One region of the Paenibacillus sp. FSL R10-2199 genome, then DNA from elsewhere that is predicted to be linked to it. Evidence: riboswitches for the same ligand, from Rfam matches in the RefSeq annotation. Region 1 holds a riboswitch; each other region holds the start of a gene.
What was found. A riboswitch is a leader RNA that binds a small molecule or an ion and turns the genes downstream of it on or off. The one in region 1 is predicted to bind cyclic di-GMP.
Positions count from the first base shown of each region.

Region 1 (5,362 bases):
CTCTGCCGTTGGTGTCGGTGTTGGCTCTGCCGTTGGCGTTGGTGTTGGCTCTGCCGTTGGCGTTGGTGTTGGTGCTGCCGTTGGTGTCGGTGTTGGATCTGCCGTTGGCGTCGGTGTCGGTGCTACTGTCGGTGTTGATGTTGGATCTGCTGTTGGTGTTGGTGTCGGTGCTGCCGTTGGCGTTGGTGTCGGCTCTACCGTTGGTGTTGGTACTGCTGTCGGTGTTGGTGTTGGATCTGCTGTTGGTGTTGGTGTCGGCTCTGGCGTTGGTGTCGGTGCTGCTGTTGGTGTCGGTGTTGGATCTGCCGTTGGCGTCGGTGTCGGTGCTACTGTTGGTGTTGGTGTCGGCTCTGGCGTTGGTGTCGGTGCTGCTGTTGGTGTCGGTGTTGGATCTGCCGTTGGCGTCGGTGTCGGTGCTACTGTTGGCGTTGGTGTTGGCTCTACCGTTGGTGTTGGTGCTACTGTTGGCGTCGGTGTCGGTGTTGCCGTTGGCGTTGGTGTTGGTGCTGCCGTTGGCGTTGGCGTTGGCGTTGGTGTTGGTGCCGCTGTTGGCGTTGGTGTCGGTGCTGCCGTTGGCGTTGGTGTCGGTGCAGCCGTTGGCGTTGGTGTCGGTGCTGCCGTTGGCGTTGGCGTTGGTGTTGGCGCTGCCGTTGGTGTTGGTGTCGGTGCTACCGTTGGCGTTGGCGTTGGTGCTACCGTTGGCGTTGGCGTTGGTGCTGCTGTTGGTGTCGGTGTTGGTGCCGCCGTCGGCGTTGGTGTTGGTGCTACCGTTGGTGTTGGTGTCGGTGTTGGTGCCGCCGTCGGCGTTGGTGTTGGTGTCGGTGCTGCTGTTGGTGTTGGTGTTGGATCTGCCGTTGGTGTTGGTGTTGGCTCTGGCGTTGGTGTCGGTGTCGGTGCCGCTGTTGGCGTTGGTGTCGGTGCAGCCGTCGGCGTTGGTGTTGGCTCTACCGTTGGTGTTGGTGTCGGTGCTGCCGTTGGCGTCGGTGTCGGTGCTGCTGTCGGCGTTGGTGTTGGCGCTGCTGTCGGCGTTGGTGTTGATGTCGGTGCTGCCGTCGGTGTTGGGGTCGGCGCTACCGTTGGTGTTGGTGTCGGTGCTGCCGTTGGCGTTGGTGTCGGTGCTGCCGTTGGTGTCGGTGTTGGTGCTGCCGTTGGTGTCGGTGTTGGTGTTGGTGCTGCCGTTGGCGTTGGTGTTGGCACTGCCGTTGGTGTCGGTGTTGGATCTGCCGTTGGCGTTGGTGTTGGTGCTGCCGTTGGCGTTGGTGTCGGTGCCGCTGTTGGTGTTGGTGTTGGTGCTGCCGTTGGCGTTGGTGTTGGTGCTGCCGTCGGCGTTGGTGTCGGTGCTGCCGTTGGCGTTGGTGTCGGTGCCGCTGTTGGCGTTGGTGTTGGTGCTGCCGTTGGCGTTGGTGTCGCTGTTGGTGTTGGTGTTGGTGCTGCCGTTGGCGTTGGTGTTGGTGCTGCCGTCGGCGTTGGTGTCGGTGCTGCCGTTGGCGTTGGTGTCACTGTCGGTGTTGGTTTCACTGTTGGTGTTGGCTTCACTGTCGGCGTTGGTTTCACTGTCGGCGTCGGCTTCACTGTCGGCGTCGGCTTCACTGTCGGCGTTGGTTTCACTGTCGGCGTTGGTTTCACTGTCGGTGTTGGCTTCACTGTCGGTGTTGGCTTCACTGTCGGTGTTGGCGTCGGAGTGCACTTAGGTGTCGGCGTTGGCTTCACTGTCGGCGTCGGCTTTACCGTTGGTGTCGGCGTCGGCTTCACTGTCGGCGTCGGCTTTACCGTTGGTGTCGGCGTCGGCTTCACTGTCGGCGTCGGCTTTACCGTTGGTGTTGGTGTCGGCTTCACTGTCGGTGTTGGCGTCGGAGTACACTTAGGTGTTGGCGTTGGTTTTACCGTCGGTGTCGGTTTCACCGTTGCTGTCGGTGTTGGTGTTGCGGTTGGTTTTACCGTCGGTGTCGGTTTTACCGTTGCTGTCGGTGTTGGTGTCGGTGTTGGAGTTGGTTTCACCGTCGGCGTTGGCGTTGCGGTCGGTTTCACTGTTGGTGTCGGGCTTGGTGTTGCGGTTGGTGTTGGCGATGGGCTGGGTGTTGGTGTTGCGGTCGGTGTCGGACTTGGCGGCGGTCCATCTCCCTCGTATGTTCCAAGGTGCATTTCTACTCCGCCGCTAAAAGACTTGGCAATTAGCGTTCCGTAAAGCTCTGCACCGGAATAATTAACATCCGCCTTAGGCGCCAGTATCGTTCCCAAGAAGGTCGTATACGCAATATTCACCTTGGTCGCTTCGTAGAAATTGAACAACACTTGACTTGCTCTACCGTTATTCATTGCGAAGCTTGGTACATTGACCGTAGCTCCACTTATGTTAATAATTAACGTGGCATTCTGGGCAATGTTGAATTGAATATTGTTTGTATTCGCCAGCGTTGCCGCATCCAGATGAACTACGTTGAAAAGATCCGGCGCACTTATTGTAAGTGTTCCATAATTATTACCAACTTCTTTCGTAGCGGACAATGCCCCGTATGCTGCAGAACGCGAGATCAGATACTGCTTCTCAGCCGGGAAATCAATCGGGCTTCCCTGCTTCTTCGCGCCTATAATGTTCACACTAGGCTCATTGGCTTCAATGGTGTCCCCATACACAACGTTTCCGTAGATTTCTCCGCTGCCCGAATGTTTAAACTTCTTGCCGGCAACGAGTACGTCGGTGGCTGAAGAATTCCTGTAGGCCCTGGCTACCCCGTAACCTCCAGAGAGAGTAATATTCCCCCCCGCTGCAAGACGGCCTTCAATTTGATCATTGCCTTGCGTGAAATCGTCAAAGATAAAAGCATTAAAATTCCCGGCAATCCCCAAGACCGGCGTTGGATTGTAAGGCACACCAGATGTTGCCCTTACCTCCGTCCCCCAAGTGAAGGCGCTACTTACGGTCAGTACGCCCGCCAGAATAAAGGCGGCCGCTTTTCGCATTTTTTTTCTCAATAATCTACACCTCCTATTCAACTATTCTATGAAATCGCCGCAAAACTATAACAAAAAAAAGACCGCCACGAAGGGTTAGCTTCACGGCGGCCGGACGACCATAGCCCGGACTTAAGGGGCATCAGATTCCTGACTTTGCGTCCCGCTCTTTCGAAACGGTTTGCGTTTGTACATGATTGATATGAAATTGGAAAAGCTTATGTAATACCCAAGTGAAATCTGTGATATTTGTTACTTTAGAACTAACTCCAGTTTAGATGCCGACTGGCATATTGTCAATATATTTCCAATTCATTTCACAGCTATTTTTTTAAAGAAAAAAGATTAAAAAAACCTTTATCTATAAGGATTTATACAAGATGAGAATATAACTTCCTGACGAAAAAGGTCGATAATTCCGCTAATTCGCCGCAGTATTTTTCCCTTTTCACAGAGCTATTTCTTACAATTTTAAATATTAAAATTTAGTATTTTAGTCCTATTCCTTCTCCCTTCCCCCAACTCATCTCCGCTAAAGCAACCTCACCATGGTAAACGCGAAGAAACGGGCGCCATCCCCTTTAAGGATACCGCCCGTTTTCCGTTCATACCGGAGAGCTCTTTTATAGTAAAGGCCCTATGATATTCATATATTTTCACAAAAACTGGCGCCTAAGCAAACCCTGGCAGCAGTCTTTAATCGACATTTCTAGGGAGTTTGCGTAGAGGGCTGAAAATCTGCACACGCAGGAATCCATTTTTAGAGCAGCTGAATCCAGCCAATCATTGACACCCAGAGCGGAACGCTAAGGAATAACCCGAATAATAAACCGCGGCGGAGATTTCCTTCATGACTCATTGCCATTCTCCTTTTAAACTGATTTATTTTTAATCTTTATTATTTCAATTTTAATATAAAATAATTTTTCCTATTTTATTGTGAATTATGTCACATTAATAGCCTTCTTTTTTAAATACCATTGATTTTTTTTGAACTTCGGGTTAAATTACGAATATATGTTCTCATTAGAGGGGGTGAGATTGATGCACAGAGCAGAGAGCCAGGACAATATGCTGGTGAAATCGTATATCTTGCTGCCGCTCATTTTATCCGCCTTTGAACGCGATGCTTCCATCCTATCTGCAGAGCTGCGTACACCCGCTCCTTACCTGGAGGTTGTCCGGACAGCGGCGGGTGCAGCCATAGCCGATCTGCGGAATGTCCGCACCGAGATGAGAGCCCGTGGTCTGAAGGTCTATGCACAGCAGCAGCTGGAAGTTGGCATTGAAGCCAAATTTGTCTGCAGGGGTTATCATGAACGGATGCTGCTGCTGGATGATGTCATTACCGCCCAGTCTACTATCCGCATGCGCAGATATCTGGGTCTTGGCACTCCGGATTCAACCGCCTTGAGATGAACAGCATTCTGGCGATGTTAATTCTCAGCGTTTCTCCCCTCATAAAAAAGAGGCCCGCCATGATCGGCAAGACCTCAGGGTACCATATTACACCGGGGGATGTTTGGTAACCCCAATATACATCCCTTACCTGAAAATAAGCTGATACCCAGATAAAGATTACATTAAAATCGTCCAATACCCAAGCGTGCCGCAGATAACCACAGCCGCTACGGGATACAGGATCTTCCGGCTTACCTGATCCTTAAACACAATAAACAAACAAAGCATACAAAGCCATGCGATAAGAAGGCTGCCCATCTCTTATGCATACGCTCCTTCCCGGCAATTCTGCCCTGGCTCCTGCAGCATACCGCCGCAGAGTCCGCTTTCCATATATATAAGAAGATTACCCGCTGATTATCCCTATCATACCCGCTGACAGCTGATCTGCATGAAATTTTTATTTATTTGGCCACAAACGGATTCACCACTCCTGCTCAAGAACGGGATATTCCCAGAAACCTAAGCGCCCCTTGGCAGCTATAGGATGAGCCAGCGCAACTACCCCCTCCAGCTTCCAGGCATACCGGCCTTCTGCATAATCGCCGAACACATATTCATTCCCGCCCGGCCAGCTCTGCTGCGCCTGCTGAGGCGTAACCCCACAGCAACCGGCCAGCCGGCTGGTCGCAAGGATTACTCCGGAGGGCAGATTATCCGCGGTGTAGCCGTGCCGGGCAAGCACTGATTGATACGGCTCCGTCTTGCATATGGCCTTATCTACCTGCATACCGGCATGGATGGCTAAATCCCCCCGGTAAGACGTCGGCCAGGAACGGGTCTCAATCTGTTTTTCACCCAGCGCAATTAAGGTGGCCCAAGGCTGGCGAATCGTCAGACACTTCATACAAGGCTTGCCTCCATTCCAGAAAACACATATTGTCCAGTTTACACTCAGCTTTCCAGTTGTTCAAAAACTGTATGAGCAGCTTCATCGACCGGTAAGTAG
Region 1 is NZ_JBBOBO010000001.1:369,496-374,857, forward strand. Features, by position in the region: gene NYE33_RS01600 (choice-of-anchor A family protein) at 1-2,973, opposite strand, end outside; cyclic di-GMP riboswitch class I at 3,056-3,148, opposite strand; gene NYE33_RS01605 (hypothetical protein) at 3,997-4,371, shown strand; gene NYE33_RS01610 (ASCH domain-containing protein) at 4,838-5,260, opposite strand; gene NYE33_RS01615 (MmyB family transcriptional regulator) at 5,308-5,362, opposite strand, start outside.

Region 2 (5,362 bases), on a different contig from region 1:
CGGCGCGATACCTTCCCTGCCATCGCACTGACAGCAGCTTATCTGTATTCGGTCGCCGGTGTTTCACCAAGCGAGACGGTAGCCATCCTGCCCGTCGATCCTTATGTGGAGTCGTCCTTCTTCGAAACCGTTCTGCAGCTGGAGAGCACGATGCTGGAGAGCGGCGCCAATCTGGCGCTGATGGGCGTAGTTCCGGAGCATGCTTCCGAGAAATACGGCTATATCATTCCTACCAGCGCCGAAGCGGGGGCGAGCGGGTATCTGCAGGTGAGCCACTTCCAGGAGAAGCCGGACCGCAAGCAGGCTGAGGAGCTGATCAGCCGGAACGCGCTCTGGAACTGCGGCGTGTTTGCTTTCCGTCTAGGTTATCTGCTGGATATTCTGCAGCGCAAAGGACTGCCGCTGAACTATGAGGAACTGCAGAAGCAGTATAAACTGCTGGCTTCCATCAGTTTTGATTACGAAGTGGTGGAAAAAGAAGAGAATATCGTGGTTCAGCCTTACGCCGGATTCTGGAAGGATCTGGGCACTTGGAACACGCTGACTGAAGAAATGACCAGCAATCATGTCGGCAAAGGCTTCGTCACTGCAGATTCCGAAGGCACCTGCCTGATCAACGAGCTGGACATTCCGATCACCGTGATCGGAGCGAAGGATCTGATTATCGCCGCCAGCCCGGACGGAATTCTGGTTACGCACAAGGCGGAGAGCCCGCGCATTAAAGAAGTGCTGAAATCTTTTGAACAAAGACCGATGTACGAAGAACGCCGCTGGGGCCACTACAAGGTAATTGATTATGTGAAATATGCGGAAGGCAATGAGGTGCTGACGAAGCGAATCTTTATCTCTGAAGGTAAAAATATCAGCTATCAGCTGCATCACAAACGCAGTGAAATCTGGACCATTGTCAGCGGTGAAGCCAGCATTGTGCTCAATGAGAAAATGCATAATGTGAAGGCGGGGGATGTCGTACGGATTCCGGAAGGCACCAAGCATGCGATCCTGGCATTGACAGATATGGAATTTATCGAAGTGCAGACCGGCTCTGAGCTGGTGGAGGAAGATAACATCCGAATCACCTTGGATTGGGAAGATATCGCCTTGCAGCAATTCATTTCATAGGTCTAATCTATCTATATAACCAATTGTTACAAATCCAAAACAGGTATTAAGAACCATTTATTAAGAAAATTTCATTTTTGCTCTAAATTAAAACTAAATAGGGACGATACTTACGGTAAGAGGGATTAATCCTTCCAATACGACAAAGGCAAACCTAATCGAAAGATAGGGACGCAAAGCTATAGGGCCTTCGCAAGAGTGGCAGCCTGGCTACCGAAAGGAAGATGGATTTTGATAACTTACCGTAAGTCTCGTTTGCTGTGCACTGTGCTGTCTCTGGCCCTTTTATTGACTGCAGTACCTCTGGGACTCGGCGGAATGCCTTCATCTGCAGAAGCTGCATCTAGTTCCAAAGCGCCCGTTAATCCGGAGGCTTCAACCGAAGCAGTCAGATTGCTGGATGATCTGTATTCTATCACTGGAAAAGGCATTATTACCGGCCAACATGACTATCTGGAAAGTCCGGACGAATTCAGCAACAAGCTGAAAGGAACCAGCGGACAATATGCTGCTCTTCACGGCTATGAACTGGGCGTAATCAGCGGGCAATCGGAAAGTACAGCAGCGGCGCAACGCAGAAATGTTGTGAACAGCGCGATCAACTGGTATAAGGGCGGCGGCATTGTAGCCATGACTTTTCATGAGAATCTGCCCGGTACCGCATACCTCTGGTCCAATGTTCAGAAACCGCTGAGCCAGGCGGAATTCAATAAATATATTACTCCGGGTACAACACAGTACACTGCATTGATTGCAGATCTGGACAAAGTGGCAGTTTCACTTAAAAGCCTGCGGGATGCTGGTGTTCCCGTACTCTGGAGACCTTACCACGAAATGAACGGTGACTGGTTCTGGTGGGGGAAGAAAAATAACTTTGCTGCTCTTTGGAATATTATGTATGACCGTTTCGTAAACGTTCATAAATTAAACAACCTGCTGTGGGTATGGAACCCCAATGCACCCAATGCCTGGTCTGATCCTTATGCGCTGACCTACCCGGGGGCTGACAAGGTGGATGTACTCGCGGCAGATATATATGAGAACGATTATATGAATAAATATCATGACAGCCTGCTCGCACTTGCGAATGGCAAACCGATTGCCATTGGCGAGAATGGACAAATGCCAAGCACAGCAAAGCTGCAACTCTCACAGAAAAATTGGGTATATATGATGAGCTGGGGAAAAATGCTGTATGAAACCAACACAGTTGCTACCATCAAAGGTTTCATGAGCGACAGCTATACTGTGACCCGGGACGATTATAAAGCAGGCACATTTGCTACGGCGACGCCGAAACCAACAGCAACAGCAACACCAACGCCAGTACCAACAGCAACACCAACGCCGGTACCAACAGCAACGCCAACGCCGGTACCGACAGCAACACCAACGCCGGTACCGACAGCAACACCAACGCCGGTACCAACAGCAACGCCAACGCCGGTACCGACAGCAACACCAACGCCGGTACCGACAGCAACGCCAGCGCCGGTACCGACAGCAATGCCGATACCAGTGCTGACGCCGCCCCCTGCTTCCAATGATACTGTGACGGCCCCCGTCGTTCAGAATGGTCTTCAGGGGGAATACTACAAGAACATGACGCTTTCGGGCACTCCGGTTCTGGTCCGGAATGATGCGCTGCTGAACTTTAACTGGCGCCAGGCAGCGCCGGATGCCAAGCTCGGAGTGGATAGCTTCTCCATCCGCTGGACGGGTCAGATCAAACCGTCTTTCAGTGAAACCTATCAGATTATCACTACCTCCGATGACGGTATCCGCGTCTATATTGACGGCACAGCTGTAATCGACAGCTGGACCAAACAGAGTGGTACCGAGCGTACAGGAAGCATAACTCTGCAAGCAGGCCGGCTCTATGATATCAAAGTGGAGTATTACGAGAATGCCGGCGATGCCAATATCCGCCTGATGTGGCAGAGTCCAAGCCAGGCGAAGGCAACTGTCCCTACAAGTGCGTTATTTGTGAACACGGCTGCTTCTTCAGCCAGCAAAGCAGCTTTGGATGCTCCGGCTGTGACTGCAACACCAGTACCAACAGCAACGCCGTTACCAGTATCAACACCAACACCGGTGCCAACAGCAACGCCGACAGTGGCACCAACGCCAACAGCTGCACCAACGCCGACAGTGGCACCAACGCCAACAGCGGCACCAACGCCGACAGCGGCACCAACGCCGACAGCGGCACCAACGCCGACAGCGGCACCAACGCCAACAGCGGTACCGACGCCGGCAGAAGCTCCATTACCGGAGAATCTTACGGCCGAGGCTCCTGCGGCGAATGGGCTGGTTGCGGAATATTTCAATAATATGACGTTGTCTGGTGCTCCGGCAGTGGTACGTACCGATGCAGTGCTTGACTTCAACTGGCGTCAAGGCACGCCGGATGCCGCAATCGGCATAGATTTCTTCTCTGTACGCTGGAGCGGTAAGCTCAAGCCGCTATACACTGAGACTTATCAGATTTATACCACTTCAGATGACGGCATCCGCGTACGGATCAATGGTGAGCTTGTGATCGACAGCTGGATGAAGCAGAGCGGGACCGAACGCACAGGAAGCATAAGCCTGACAGCCGGTCAGCTATATGATATTCAAGTGGAGTACTATGAGAATCAAGGAGATGCCAGAGCACGCCTGATGTGGGAGAGTTCGAGCCAAGTTAAGGCAACGGTTCCCGCGAGCGCACTGTTTCTCCCTTCCGCTTCCTAAGTTCATACCCCCGCAGCTGTATTCATTATTGGCGCTGATACTGGTTAAGACGTTACAATTCTAAATCCTATAAAGTCCAATCTTAATGGCCCTGCTATTAGCAGGGCTACTAAGCTATAGACCATCCGGTTAATTCATTGCAGCCTCTTAACAGAGAACTGCATACCTGCACGCCTAAGGCGGCAGTGAAACCCGGGGAAAGGAGATTATATTGAACACTTACCGTAAGTACAGGCTATATACAACAATTATTCCAATTATCCTTATCCTTTCACTTCTGCCATGGGGGGAGGCGCGCAGTCTTCCCGTAGCACGCCCCGTAAACACTCCTGCCGCTTCCATCCAACCCGTTAATCCCTCCGCTTCCAAGGAAGCTGCTGCACTGCTCAGCTATCTGTCCGATCTCAGCGGCAAAGGTATGATCTCCGGCCAGCATGATTATCTGGAGAGCCCCGATGAATTCAATAATAAGCTTAAAAATGCAAGCGGACAGTATGCCGTTCTGCACGGCTACGAGCTGGGAGCTATTAACAACCAGTCCAAGGAGACCATTGCCAGGCAGCGTCAGGCTGTCGTAGACAGTGCCATTAAGTGGCACAAAGGCGGAGGCATTGTGGCGATGACCTTCCATCAGAATCTGCCGGGAACCTCTCCCGAATGGGCTAATGTGAAAATGAATCTGAGCCAGGATAAATTTGACGCCTATGTTACTCCGGGAACCCCGCAGTACAAAGCTCTAATCGCCGAGCTGGATGAGGTAGCCGGGTACTTGGGTGAACTGCGGGATGCCGGAGTTCCGGTTTTATGGCGTCCATATCACGAAATGAACGGCAACTGGTTCTGGTGGGGGCAAAAGGATAACTTTGCCCAGCTGTGGGATATAGTGTACGACCGTATGGTGAACACGCATAAGCTGAATAATCTGCTGTGGGTATGGAACCCGAATGCACCGAACGAGTGGGCAAAGGCTTACAGCAATTATTATCCGGGTGCCGCCAAGGTGGATGTACTGGCAGCCGATATTTATAACAATGACTTTAAGCAATCCTATTACGAGAACCTTCTGAAGCTGGCTGACGGCAAACCCATCGGTATCGGGGAGAGCGGAGAGCTTCCAGACCCTGTCATATTGTCTCAAACCCAGAGTAAATGGGTATATACGATGACATGGGGGAAAATGCTGCTCGAGAATAATAATCTCCAGAAAATTCAAAGCTTTATGAGCAATAAGTACACCGTATCACGGGATGATTACAAGCTGGCACTGAGTGCTCAGCTCAACGCACTTACAGCGGTATCTCGCAACGGTCTCAAGGGGCAGTATTTCGGCAATACGGAGCTGTCCGGCAAACCGCTGCTTACCCGGAATGACAACAGGATTGACTTCAACTGGCATGGGGATTCACCAGCGCCGGGAATCGGCAAGGACTCTTTTTCCGTACGCTGGACCGGTAAGATCAAGCCAGTCTACAGTGAAAAGTATACTTTTACAGCCTCTTCCGAT
Region 2 is NZ_JBBOBO010000002.1:1,627,440-1,632,801, reverse strand. Features, by position in the region: gene NYE33_RS34940 (sugar phosphate nucleotidyltransferase) at 1-1,122, shown strand, start outside; cyclic di-GMP riboswitch class I at 1,260-1,340, shown strand; gene NYE33_RS34935 (PA14 domain-containing protein) at 1,354-3,858, shown strand; gene NYE33_RS34930 (glycosyl hydrolase) at 4,070-5,362, shown strand, end outside.
Region 2: another riboswitch for cyclic di-GMP. It lies ahead of NYE33_RS34935 (PA14 domain-containing protein); the one in region 1 lies ahead of NYE33_RS01600 (choice-of-anchor A family protein).

Region 3 (5,362 bases), 920 kb from region 1:
GTCCGTGTTCTGGCAGTACCGACTGCAAGTGACTTTAGACCATCAGCATTTACGCCCGTCTCTGCCTGGCCGCTGCGGCTAATGACCGTGAAATGCGGGCTGAGCACACCTTCCGTCCCTCCGGACATCACATAGGATATTTCTGCAGGCCGCTGTTCCTGGGATACCCCGGCGAAGAACGCCTTCAGCGCCATAACGGCATAGCCCCGCGTGAAATCATTGACACAGCCGTTCCCCTCGGTCTTTCCCAGTACAGCTGCAACCTCTTCGGGCCGGAACAGCCCCTCTTCTATCGCCGCCTGCAGGCCGGACATGTCATTCGGCGCACCAGCAGGGATTTTGATCACCGAGCATTTCATCACAGATCATCGCTCCTTGTCCAGAAAATAACCTTCTTCTCCAGCAGCCCGATACACCAGAACAGCAGCAGACCGCACAGCGCCGAAGCAATAATGGCCGAGAACATCACCGGAGTATCCATATGATAGGAAGAGACGAGCACCACATAACCCAGCCCCTTATTGGCCCCGACAAATTCGCCGACAATCGCTCCAACAATGGCAAGCGAGGTCGAGATTTTCAGTGCGGAGAAGATATAAGGCAGACTGGTCGGCAGCCGCAGCTTCCAGAAGATTTCGCTTTTGGTTCCTTTATAGGTGGAGAACAGCTCCCAGGCCTCGTATTCAATCGCCTTAAGACCTTTGACACTGTTCACCAGAATCGGGAAAAAGCAGATCAGCATCGAAGCGATGACCTTCGAGGTATATCCGGTCCCCAGCCACACGACAAGCAGCGGCGCCAGCGCAACCAGCGGTGTAGTCTTAAGGGCAATAGCGAGCGGGAACATCCCCTTCTCAATCGGCTTGGAATGAACAAAAATAACTGCAGTAATCAGGCCGAGTATGTTAGCGAGCATGAATCCGGTCAGGGATTCACCCAGGGTAACCAGCGTATGGGACCACAGCGAACCGTCGATGGCCGAGACCACCTGGGTTGGAGAAGGCAGCAAATACATCGGAACCGACAGGAGCCGTACGGCCAGCTCCCACAAGATCAGGAAGCCGAGTGCAAAGGTGACCGGGTACAGGCTGTCCTTGAGTTTGGCTGTCATAGATGCTTCACCCGCTTTCTCAATTCCTTGACGGTCCGGTGGAATTCCGGCAGCTCTTCCATTCCTGCTTGACGCGGTGAAGGCAGCGGTACCGGAATAATATCTGTCACCCCGGCCGGCCGGGGTGACATCATCACCACCCGGTCCGACAGAAGCACGGATTCCTGAATAGAATGGGTAACCATTACAATGCTGCTTAGACTTGTCTCCGGACTCTCCCACAGACGCAGCAGCTCAAAGTTCAGCTTCTCACGGGTCAGTTCATCCAGCGCACCGAACGGCTCATCCATCAGCAGCACGGTCGGATCGGCGGCCAAGGCTCTGGCAATCGCCGCCCTCTGCTGCATTCCGCCGCTCAGCTGATGCGGGAAGTGGTTCTGGAAATCCTGCAGGCCGACCAGCCGCAGGGCACTTTCCGCCTTTTCACGCGCTTCCTTTTTGCTGAATTTCTTCTTCGGGCCCAGCTCAAGGGGCAGCATGACATTCTGCAGGGCACTGAGCCATGGCATCAGTACAGGCTTTTGAAAGACCATGCCCAGCGACAGGTCCGGGGAGGAATAGGCAACCTCCCCGCCTCCTTCCGGGCTTAGCAGCCGCAGCATCAGCCGCAGTGTCGTTGATTTCCCGCAGCCGCTCGGTCCGAGAATGGAGATGAATTCATTGCGGTATACGTCAAGACTGACATTATCAAGCACAGGCACATTGCCGAAGGAAAGAGAGCAATTGCGCAAGGAGAGCATCGTGTCCCGGGTACCGGGATTCTTCACAGGGGCGGAATTCATCTGTTCTTTCATCGCTGTTGTCATACCGGTTCCCTCCTTAATTCAAGTACTCATTGGTGAACAATGAGCCGATGTCCTGCTGCTTTTTCACAAAGTCCAGATCGATAAGATTCTGCTGCAGCGTCTCCCACGCCGCCTCATCCATCGAGCCGAGCGGAAGCTTCTCCGGCTCCAGCAGCGGAATGCTGGCCTTCATCATGCTGACTTCATGCGCAAGATCAAGCTTTTCTCCGTATTTCAGGCCGAATTCTGCCGCTTCCTCAGGATGCTCCATCGCATAATCCCAGCCCTTCATGGAGGCCTGTACGAAACTCCGGACCATTTCCGGATCCTTCTCAATCACGGACTCCGTGGTAAACAGGGTGTCGGCATAGAAATTGATGCCATAGTCGTTCGGGTCGATAATATTGACTTCCTTGCCCTGCTCCTGCACAGCCAGCACCTCATTAATTACATATCCGGGCCATGCCTTGACCTGGCCGGTCAATAAGGGGCTGAGATCATATTTGATCGGCATCTCTTCGATTTGCGAGGTTTCGATGCCCGCGCTTTTCTCCATAGCACGGAAGGTCAGCTCTTCATTGCCGCCGAGCTTGATGCCCACCTTTTGGCCGACAAGATCTTCCATTGTGGTGATACCGGATTCTTTAAGCGTGAACATTACGAACGGGGTTTTGCGGTATATCGCAGATAACGCCTTAACCGGTACGCCTTTTTCTCTGGCAATAATGATCTGGTCAGCACCGGTTACCCCGAACTCCTCACTGCCCGAAGCGACCATCTGTACCGCCGGAAAATCCGAGCCTCCCGGCCGAATCTCCACATCCAGCCCCGCTTCCTTATAGAAGCCCTTTTCAACTGCGGTATAGAACCCGGCAAACTGCGCCTGATGAATCCACTTCAACCTCAGAACAACCTTCTTAAGCTCACCGGAGCCTTCCGCCCCCTGTCCCTCAGCCTTGCCGGTATCCGAATTGTTGCCGCAGGCTGTAATGAGCAGCATTAGTGAAGTGAGCAGGATAAGCGCTTTGGTTCTGGACTTGTTCCACATGGTGATTCCCCCGTTATGATGTTATTTGGAATACTGGTCATTCGTAATTCGTATTTAGAATTGCTCCAGCGCCTTCAGCACCGCTTGCGAATCACTCACACTGCCGAAGACACCGCCCTGCATTTTGACCATATTGAGCGCTGCCAGGTGATTGGCATAATCCGTAGCACCCGTGCAATCCTCCAGGATCAGACATTCATAACCGCGGTCATTGGCTTCGCGCATCGTCGTGTGTACACAGACATCCGTCGTGATTCCGGTCAGAATCAGATGGGTAATCCCTTTATTCTTCAATATTAAATCCAGGTCCGTAGCATAAAAGCTGCCTTTACCCGGCTTGTCAATAATGTGCTCTCCCGGTATAGGTGCCAGTTCATCAATGATCTGCCAGCCGCGCTCGCCCCGTACGAGAATCCGTCCCGCCGGTCCTTCCGAGCCGATCTCAGCACCGATCTGTCTGCTCCGCCACCGTTTATTCGCCGGCAGATCGGACAGATCCGGCTTATGGCCTTCCCGGGTATGGATAACGGTGAATCCGTTAATTTCCCGGATGCGTGCCAGTAGCCGCCCAATCGGCTGAATCGCTCTGGATGTTAATGAGAGGTCGTAGCCCATTCGCTCCACGTAACCGCCTTTGCCGCAAAAATCCGTCTGCATATCGATAATCATCAGTGCCGTCTTCGCCGGATCAAGGACGCCGTCATAGGGCCAGGTGTAAGGTGCTGCTGTAATCTGCATGGTTCATGCTCCCCTTCCAGAATTCAATGCATGTATTTAATGTTATGTTTATTAACATTAATTTTATATTTCCTGCTGTTTGTTAGATTATATTACAACAAATTTGCAATGTCTTCGTTTTTATTACGAAATAATGAGATAATTGTTTGTGTTATTCTACATATATAACATAAACATTACATATAAACCCCGGATTAACCCTATTCATATATTAAAAAAAGCCGCCCAACGCAGGCAGCCTCAGCAGCAGTCCGTTCTCCAGCTCAAAGATCCGGCTGTTCTTGCAGAGCAGACTCCTCCCATAAGCTGTAAGCGCTGGGAAACCAGTTTTTCAAGCAATATAGAGCTGCACATTTCAAGATTATTAATAAATTGGCAGAATACAGTTGAAAAATAGCTCCTTAAGTACTAGAATTAAGCTTGTTTGCAGAAGTTCCTGCAGCGCAGGAACCAGTTATGACCTTTTTTGTCGATTACAGTCGATTGAAATCGCCTCATGCTGAGTGTATATCATTGATCTATTTCTAAAGGCAAACTTCCTGAAAGGGTAGGACGCAAAGCAATGGGCCTAAGAATGCTGAGAATCCGCGTTTATGGTCGCCAGGCTGCCAATAGAGACCACGTAAGCCATCAGTCACCGGGAGATCCCCCAGGCTTTATGATGCTCTTTTCTGTACGAATGCCATTGATTATACGAAAAAGCGAGGTTAAGATAATGCCGCAGCAATTCATCGAACCAACCCGATATGATTTCGTGGAATCCTTGATGCTTGAACGGACCGGATTCCTGGATTCTTTCTCTGTGGAGGGCCGGACTTCCGGCGGGATGAATGGAGATAAGGATGGAATTATCCTTGTGCAGAATAATCAGATCTTCATTACTCCCCCGCTCTCTGGCGGCAAGCCCGCCCGGATCTCCGCTGTTCATCCTGTAGTGCTGAAGATCAACTGGAAGACCGTTACAGAGCCTACTGAGGTAACCTCAGCGGATCATATTACCTGGGAAATTTGCGAGAAGCCACAGTATCAGATTACGGTTTCACCTGACAAGCTCAAAGTGCATTTCACCTTGTACCGTGCAGAGAAGTACGCCTGGAATCTGGTCAATTGCCCGGCTTCCTTCGAAGCCGCAGTCCGGGCTGAGCCTAACCGGGCGATGCTGCTGTCCACGCTCACCATAGAACAGATTCTTTCTTCGCTGGATAACCGCTCCATTCTGCGGAATCTGAATATCCCGGCCCTATACGCCGAACTGAACAACCCTACATATCTCCCTGTCTGTATCGCAGAAGGGAGAGCCCCGCTGCCCGGCAAGAAATCAAGGCTGCAGCTATCCCTCCCGGAGCATACGCTCACAGGCAATGGAATGCTCCGGGAGGGACGAACTGCGGAAGCTGCAGATTCCTTAGATTATCTGCGGTTTCCGGGAGCCCCCTTCGCCAGAGAGGGAGAGGTATTCGCCCGCAAGCTGCCGCCCGAAGAGGGAATTCCCGGATTCGACGTAGAAGGAGGCATCTTGCCTCCACCTCCACCGCAGGATATTTATTTCGCAGCCGGAGACAATGCACGGCTGCTTCCAAACGGGGAGATCGCGGCTCTGCGTACGGGCAGACCCCGCATCTGCGGAGACTCCGGCAGCGTCACAACCTGCGATTTCCCGGACCTATGCCTCATCACCAA
Region 3 is NZ_JBBOBO010000001.1:1,292,352-1,297,713, reverse strand. Features, by position in the region: gene NYE33_RS05760 (ring-opening amidohydrolase) at 1-359, opposite strand, end outside; gene NYE33_RS05755 (ABC transporter permease) at 359-1,111, opposite strand; gene NYE33_RS05750 (ABC transporter ATP-binding protein) at 1,108-1,917, opposite strand; gene NYE33_RS05745 (ABC transporter substrate-binding protein) at 1,931-2,944, opposite strand; gene biuH (biuret amidohydrolase) at 2,999-3,682, opposite strand; cyclic di-GMP riboswitch class I at 4,202-4,295, shown strand; gene NYE33_RS05735 (flagellar assembly protein A) at 4,398-5,362, shown strand, end outside.
Region 3: another riboswitch for cyclic di-GMP. It lies ahead of NYE33_RS05735 (flagellar assembly protein A); the one in region 1 lies ahead of NYE33_RS01600 (choice-of-anchor A family protein).

Region 4 (5,362 bases), 180 kb from region 1:
AGCTGGGTTTCCCCATTCGGACACCCCCGGATCAAAGCTTGCTTACAGCTCCCCGAGGCAGTTTCGTTGTTCGCCACGTCCTTCGTCGGCTCCTGGCGCCTAGGCATCCTCCGTGTGCTCTTATTAGCTTAACCAATGCGTTTTCCGTTAGGAAAATCGCTGTAGCAACTAATAACTATTTCAACTTGCTTACACAAGTTCCAGCTAAAAGATGTTCTAAAACGCAAATTCGTTTCGGTATCCAGTTTTCAAGGATCAAGTTTAAAGATGAGAGTTTGAGCTCTCAAAACTGACCAACGAGTGAGTGTTTGAACCCTAAGGTTCGTTGTGGAAGCTTTAGCTTCCGATTTGAATGTCACCGTTGCAGGTGACGATTCTCCATAGAAAGGAGGTGATCCAGCCGCACCTTCCGATACGGCTACCTTGTTACGACTTCACCCCAATCATCTACCCCACCTTCGGCGGCTGGCTCCCTTGCGGGTTACCCCACCGACTTCGGGTGTTGTAAACTCTCGTGGTGTGACGGGCGGTGTGTACAAGACCCGGGAACGTATTCACCGCGGCATGCTGATCCGCGATTACTAGCAATTCCGACTTCATGCAGGCGAGTTGCAGCCTGCAATCCGAACTGAGACCGGCTTTGCTGGGATTGGCTCCACCTCGCGGTTTCGCTTCCCGTTGTACCGGCCATTGTAGTACGTGTGTAGCCCAGGTCATAAGGGGCATGATGATTTGACGTCATCCCCACCTTCCTCCGGTTTGTCACCGGCAGTCACTCTAGAGTGCCCAGCCTTACCTGCTGGCAACTAAAGTCAAGGGTTGCGCTCGTTGCGGGACTTAACCCAACATCTCACGACACGAGCTGACGACAACCATGCACCACCTGTCTCCGATGCTCCGAAGAGGGGCACTATCTCTAATGCTTTCATCGGGATGTCAAGACCTGGTAAGGTTCTTCGCGTTGCTTCGAATTAAACCACATACTCCACTGCTTGTGCGGGTCCCCGTCAATTCCTTTGAGTTTCAGTCTTGCGACCGTACTCCCCAGGCGGAGTGCTTACTGTGTTAACTTCGGCACCAAGGGTATCGAAACCCCTAACACCTAGCACTCATCGTTTACGGCGTGGACTACCAGGGTATCTAATCCTGTTTGCTCCCCACGCTTTCGCGCCTCAGCGTCAGTTACAGCCCAGAAAGTCGCCTTCGCCACTGGTGTTCCTCCACATATCTACGCATTTCACCGCTACACGTGGAATTCCACTTTCCTCTTCTGTACTCAAGTCACCCAGTTTCCAGTGCGACCCCAGGTTGAGCCCAAGGTTTAAACACCAGACTTAAATGACCGCCTGCGCGCGCTTTACGCCCAATAATTCCGGACAACGCTTGCCCCCTACGTATTACCGCGGCTGCTGGCACGTAGTTAGCCGGGGCTTTCTTCTCAGGTACCGTCACTCCGGTAGCAGTTACTCTACCGGACGTTCTTCCCTGGCAACAGAGCTTTACGATCCGAAAACCTTCATCACTCACGCGGCATTGCTCCGTCAGGCTTTCGCCCATTGCGGAAGATTCCCTACTGCTGCCTCCCGTAGGAGTCTGGGCCGTGTCTCAGTCCCAGTGTGGCCGTTCACCCTCTCAGGTCGGCTACGCATCGTCGCCTTGGTGAGCCGTTACCCCACCAACTAGCTAATGCGCCGCAGGCCCATCCCCAAGTGGCAGATTGCTCCGCCTTTCATTCTCTCTTCAGGAGAGGAAAGAAATTATCCGGTATTAGCTACCGTTTCCGGTAGTTATCCCAGTCTTGAGGGCAGGTTGCCTACGTGTTACTCACCCGTCCGCCGCTAAGCATGAATGGAAGCAAGCTTCCATTCAAACTCCGCTCGACTTGCATGTATTAGGCATGCCGCCAGCGTTCGTCCTGAGCCAGGATCAAACTCTCCAAATTGTATTTAGAAAGAGCGATTGCTCATTTTGAAACATCTGACGAGAATTTTCATTCTCTTTTTTGGAAGTCACTTTCGTGATTTCCGATACTCACTCGTTGTTCAGTTTTCAAAGATCAAGCTCGTCGTTAGCGCCGCTCATCGCGTCACCAGCAACTCTTATAATATATCACGTTCATTCGAGTAATGCAAGCTTTATTTTGAAATCACTTATTTAAGCCATTTCTTATTAAGTTTGCCGCTCCAACAACGCTTATTTATAATACCCTATCTCTCTACCAAAAAGCAACCTTTTCCAAAATAAAAATAACCCGCTTAATTACTAAGCGGGTTATCCTCAATGAAACTATGAATGCATCTGTGCTCTTAGTAGAACTTAGCTGCAGTATATTTACTTGCTACTTTAACCAGATCTGCTGTTTTGCTGTTCTTGGCAAGTCCAGCATCAACTGTAGTATCAATAGTTACCCATTTGCCATTAAGGAACACTTCATTCCAAGCGTGGTAAGAAGTCACATAACTTGTGTTACCCATAACCAGTTTGGTAGGAATGCCTTCACTGCGAAGCATAGTAGCGAACAAGGAAGCGTAATCGTAGCAGATCCCCTTCTTGGTAGCCAAGGTGCTGTCGTTGTTAGGGATGTAATCTGTAGTAACACTGGAAGCCAGGGAATAATCATATTTCACATTGGCTACGATATAATTATAGATAGCCTTCACTTTGTCTTCATCTGATGTCAAACCTTGTGTAAGCTGTGTTGCTTTCAGAACTGCTTTATCGGAAGAACTCCATTTAACATTCTGTACGGAGCTCAGATATACGGCGTTGGCGTTGCTCAGGCTAAGATCTACCGTCTCGGAAGAGATTACTTTGTATTTGTTGCCGGTAGTGTTCTCAAGTACGGAAACCTTGTATGAACCGTTACCTTGTTGAAGCGGGAATGTTTCAGTTGGTTTGGAAGTGTATAAGTTGTAGGTGTAGCTGTTATTATCTTTGGTGATCATCAGCTTAATCTTCTTATCCTTAGGAACATTATAAGAAACTCCGATAACACCCTGATCAAGTTGACCTATGTTCAACCAGCTTGCATCTGCATTAGCAGCTTGAGCTGTACCTGTCTGCACCGACGTAACCACTACGAATAGTGTAACCAACATTAAATAGAACTTCTTCATTGGATAAAACCCCTTTCGGTAGCTGGCTGCCATCCTTACGGGAAGGCCCTTTAGCTTTGCGTCCCTACCTTTCGATAGGTTTGCCGTTATCGTATAAGCTTTATCTGTCCTTGCTTCTACCATAAAATGCTAGATTCACAATAAGAACAAACAAAAAAAGCCTCTTCATTCGGTAGCTGGCTGCCATCCTTACGGGAAGGCCCTCTAGCTTTGCGTCCCTACCTTTCGATAGGTTTGCCGTTTATCGTGTATTAGCTTTGTATAGTTATATCTTACCATATCTATTTCTATTATCAAGACCTAAATCACTAGATTTCCGCGAAAACAAATAAAAATTTTAAGTATTTTAAGTTTTTCCGTCATTATTCTACAAACATCACGATAACTTTGCGTGAATGATAAGTCTATGCGTTGGATTCACCAGCGGATCACAAGTAATGAGTGTTAGAATCTTGTCATCCTTATTCCCTTTCAATACGGATACATCGGTTGGTTCCACAATAGTCACATCATAAACTACATAATTGTATGCCTGCTTGCCGGTTGTAACGGAAATAGTGTCCCCGACTCCAACTTCATTCAATCTGTTGAATAGCCTTCCCGTAGTTCTTGATCTATGCGCTGCAATTGCAGCATTCCCAGCAGAGCCAAGCGGAGCCGTCTCCTTCATATGCGCAGCAGCATGCTTCATATTCGCCTTGGTGGCGCCTTCCAGGACAGGCAGCTTCAGATCTATTTTGTCGATTTCGATGATTGCCATCACCTTGCCTCCGACTTCAATCTCAGGCGCAGCAGAGGGTTCTGGCTCTTCCGCAGCCGACTCATCCGCCAGCAGCTGGGTTACTTCCGCGTAAGGCTTACTTAGATCAGCACTGGCCGGAGCTGACGCAGACGGAACGATTTCACTGTAGGCCTGTTCAGCCTCTTCCAGCAGCTTTTGCTGCTGACGGTCATTGTACCATTCGCTTCCTTTGGGATAGAGCATAATAAGCACCCCGGCAAGTATAATCAAATAGGATAATTTCCGCATGACAATCGCCTCCGTAATATAGAATAGATGTTACCCTTCCGGAATAATTAAGAAGCAATGCTTCTTAATTATCAGAATACCCATTTCCGGCTTCCGAAGAAATTAATGATCACCGTAACAAATGTGACCAGCACTTTGGCGACCAGCACTTGAATACCGAGAGAATCGGTCAATATATGAATCAGCAGCACCGATATACCCAGCACCAACAGATTCAGCACGATAAACCTGATCAGCTGCATCCGGTCGAAGCCCTCTTTATTGCCTCTGTCCCGATCACGGAAGGTTACCTTTTTGTTCCAGAAGAAGCTGTTGGCCGTACCGGCGCTGTAGGAAATAATCTGCGCAGGGGTGTTGATCATCCCAAGGGAATGCAGCAGTGTGAATACAGCAAAATCAATCAGTGTATTCAGCAGGCCTACCGCATTGAATTTCAGGAACTGGATGAACCCCGCACTCCATTTCTTATCTGGCATAATCGCTTTCCTTCCGCGTGTCTTCTATTTCCGCATCCGGATAGCCTTTGGTCTCACGTACAATATAGAGCGGTCTGTCCTTCGACTCATCATAGATCCGTCCGATATACTCACCAATTACCCCCAGCAGCATCAGCACAATCCCGTTGAAGAGCAGGTTCACGCCGACTATAGATGCCCATCCGGGTACGGTCCAGGAGGTAAAGATTTTTTGGAACAATACCAGGAACAGATAGATGAAGCTGGAAAAGGACAGAAAGAATCCGATATAGGATGCGATTTTGAGCGGTTTGTGGGAAAAGGAGGTGATGCCGTCGAGCGCAAACCGGATCATTTTCTTGAGCGGATATTTCGTTTCCCCGGCAAAGCGCTCCTCCCGCACATATTCTACCATGGTCTGCCGGAAGCCTACCCAGCTTACCAGACCCCGGACATACCGGTTCTTCTCCTTCAGACCGCGCAGCACATCACAGACTTTACGGTCGATCAGCCGGAAGTCCCCGGTATCGGTAGGGATTTCAACACTGGTCATACTGCTGAGCAGGCGGTAAAAGATCTTAGCGGTGACTTTCTTGAAGAAAGTCTCCCCGTGACGCTTCAACCGCTTGGCATACACGACTTCGTAGCCCTCTTTCCACTTGGCAATCATCTGCAGAATAACCTCAGGAGGATCCTGGAGATCTGCGTCAATCACCACGACTGCCTGGCCTTCGGCATAATCCATACCAGCCGTAATCGCC
Region 4 is NZ_JBBOBO010000001.1:186,314-191,675, forward strand. Features, by position in the region: rRNA gene NYE33_RS00765 (23S ribosomal RNA) at 1-134, opposite strand, end outside; rRNA gene NYE33_RS00770 (16S ribosomal RNA) at 385-1,942, opposite strand; gene NYE33_RS00775 (transglutaminase-like domain-containing protein) at 2,307-3,098, opposite strand; cyclic di-GMP riboswitch class I at 3,131-3,211, opposite strand; cyclic di-GMP riboswitch class I at 3,285-3,365, opposite strand; gene NYE33_RS00780 (class D sortase) at 3,493-4,146, opposite strand; gene NYE33_RS00785 (GtrA family protein) at 4,218-4,622, opposite strand; gene NYE33_RS00790 (glycosyltransferase family 2 protein) at 4,612-5,362, opposite strand, start outside.
Region 4: another riboswitch for cyclic di-GMP. It lies ahead of NYE33_RS00775 (transglutaminase-like domain-containing protein); the one in region 1 lies ahead of NYE33_RS01600 (choice-of-anchor A family protein).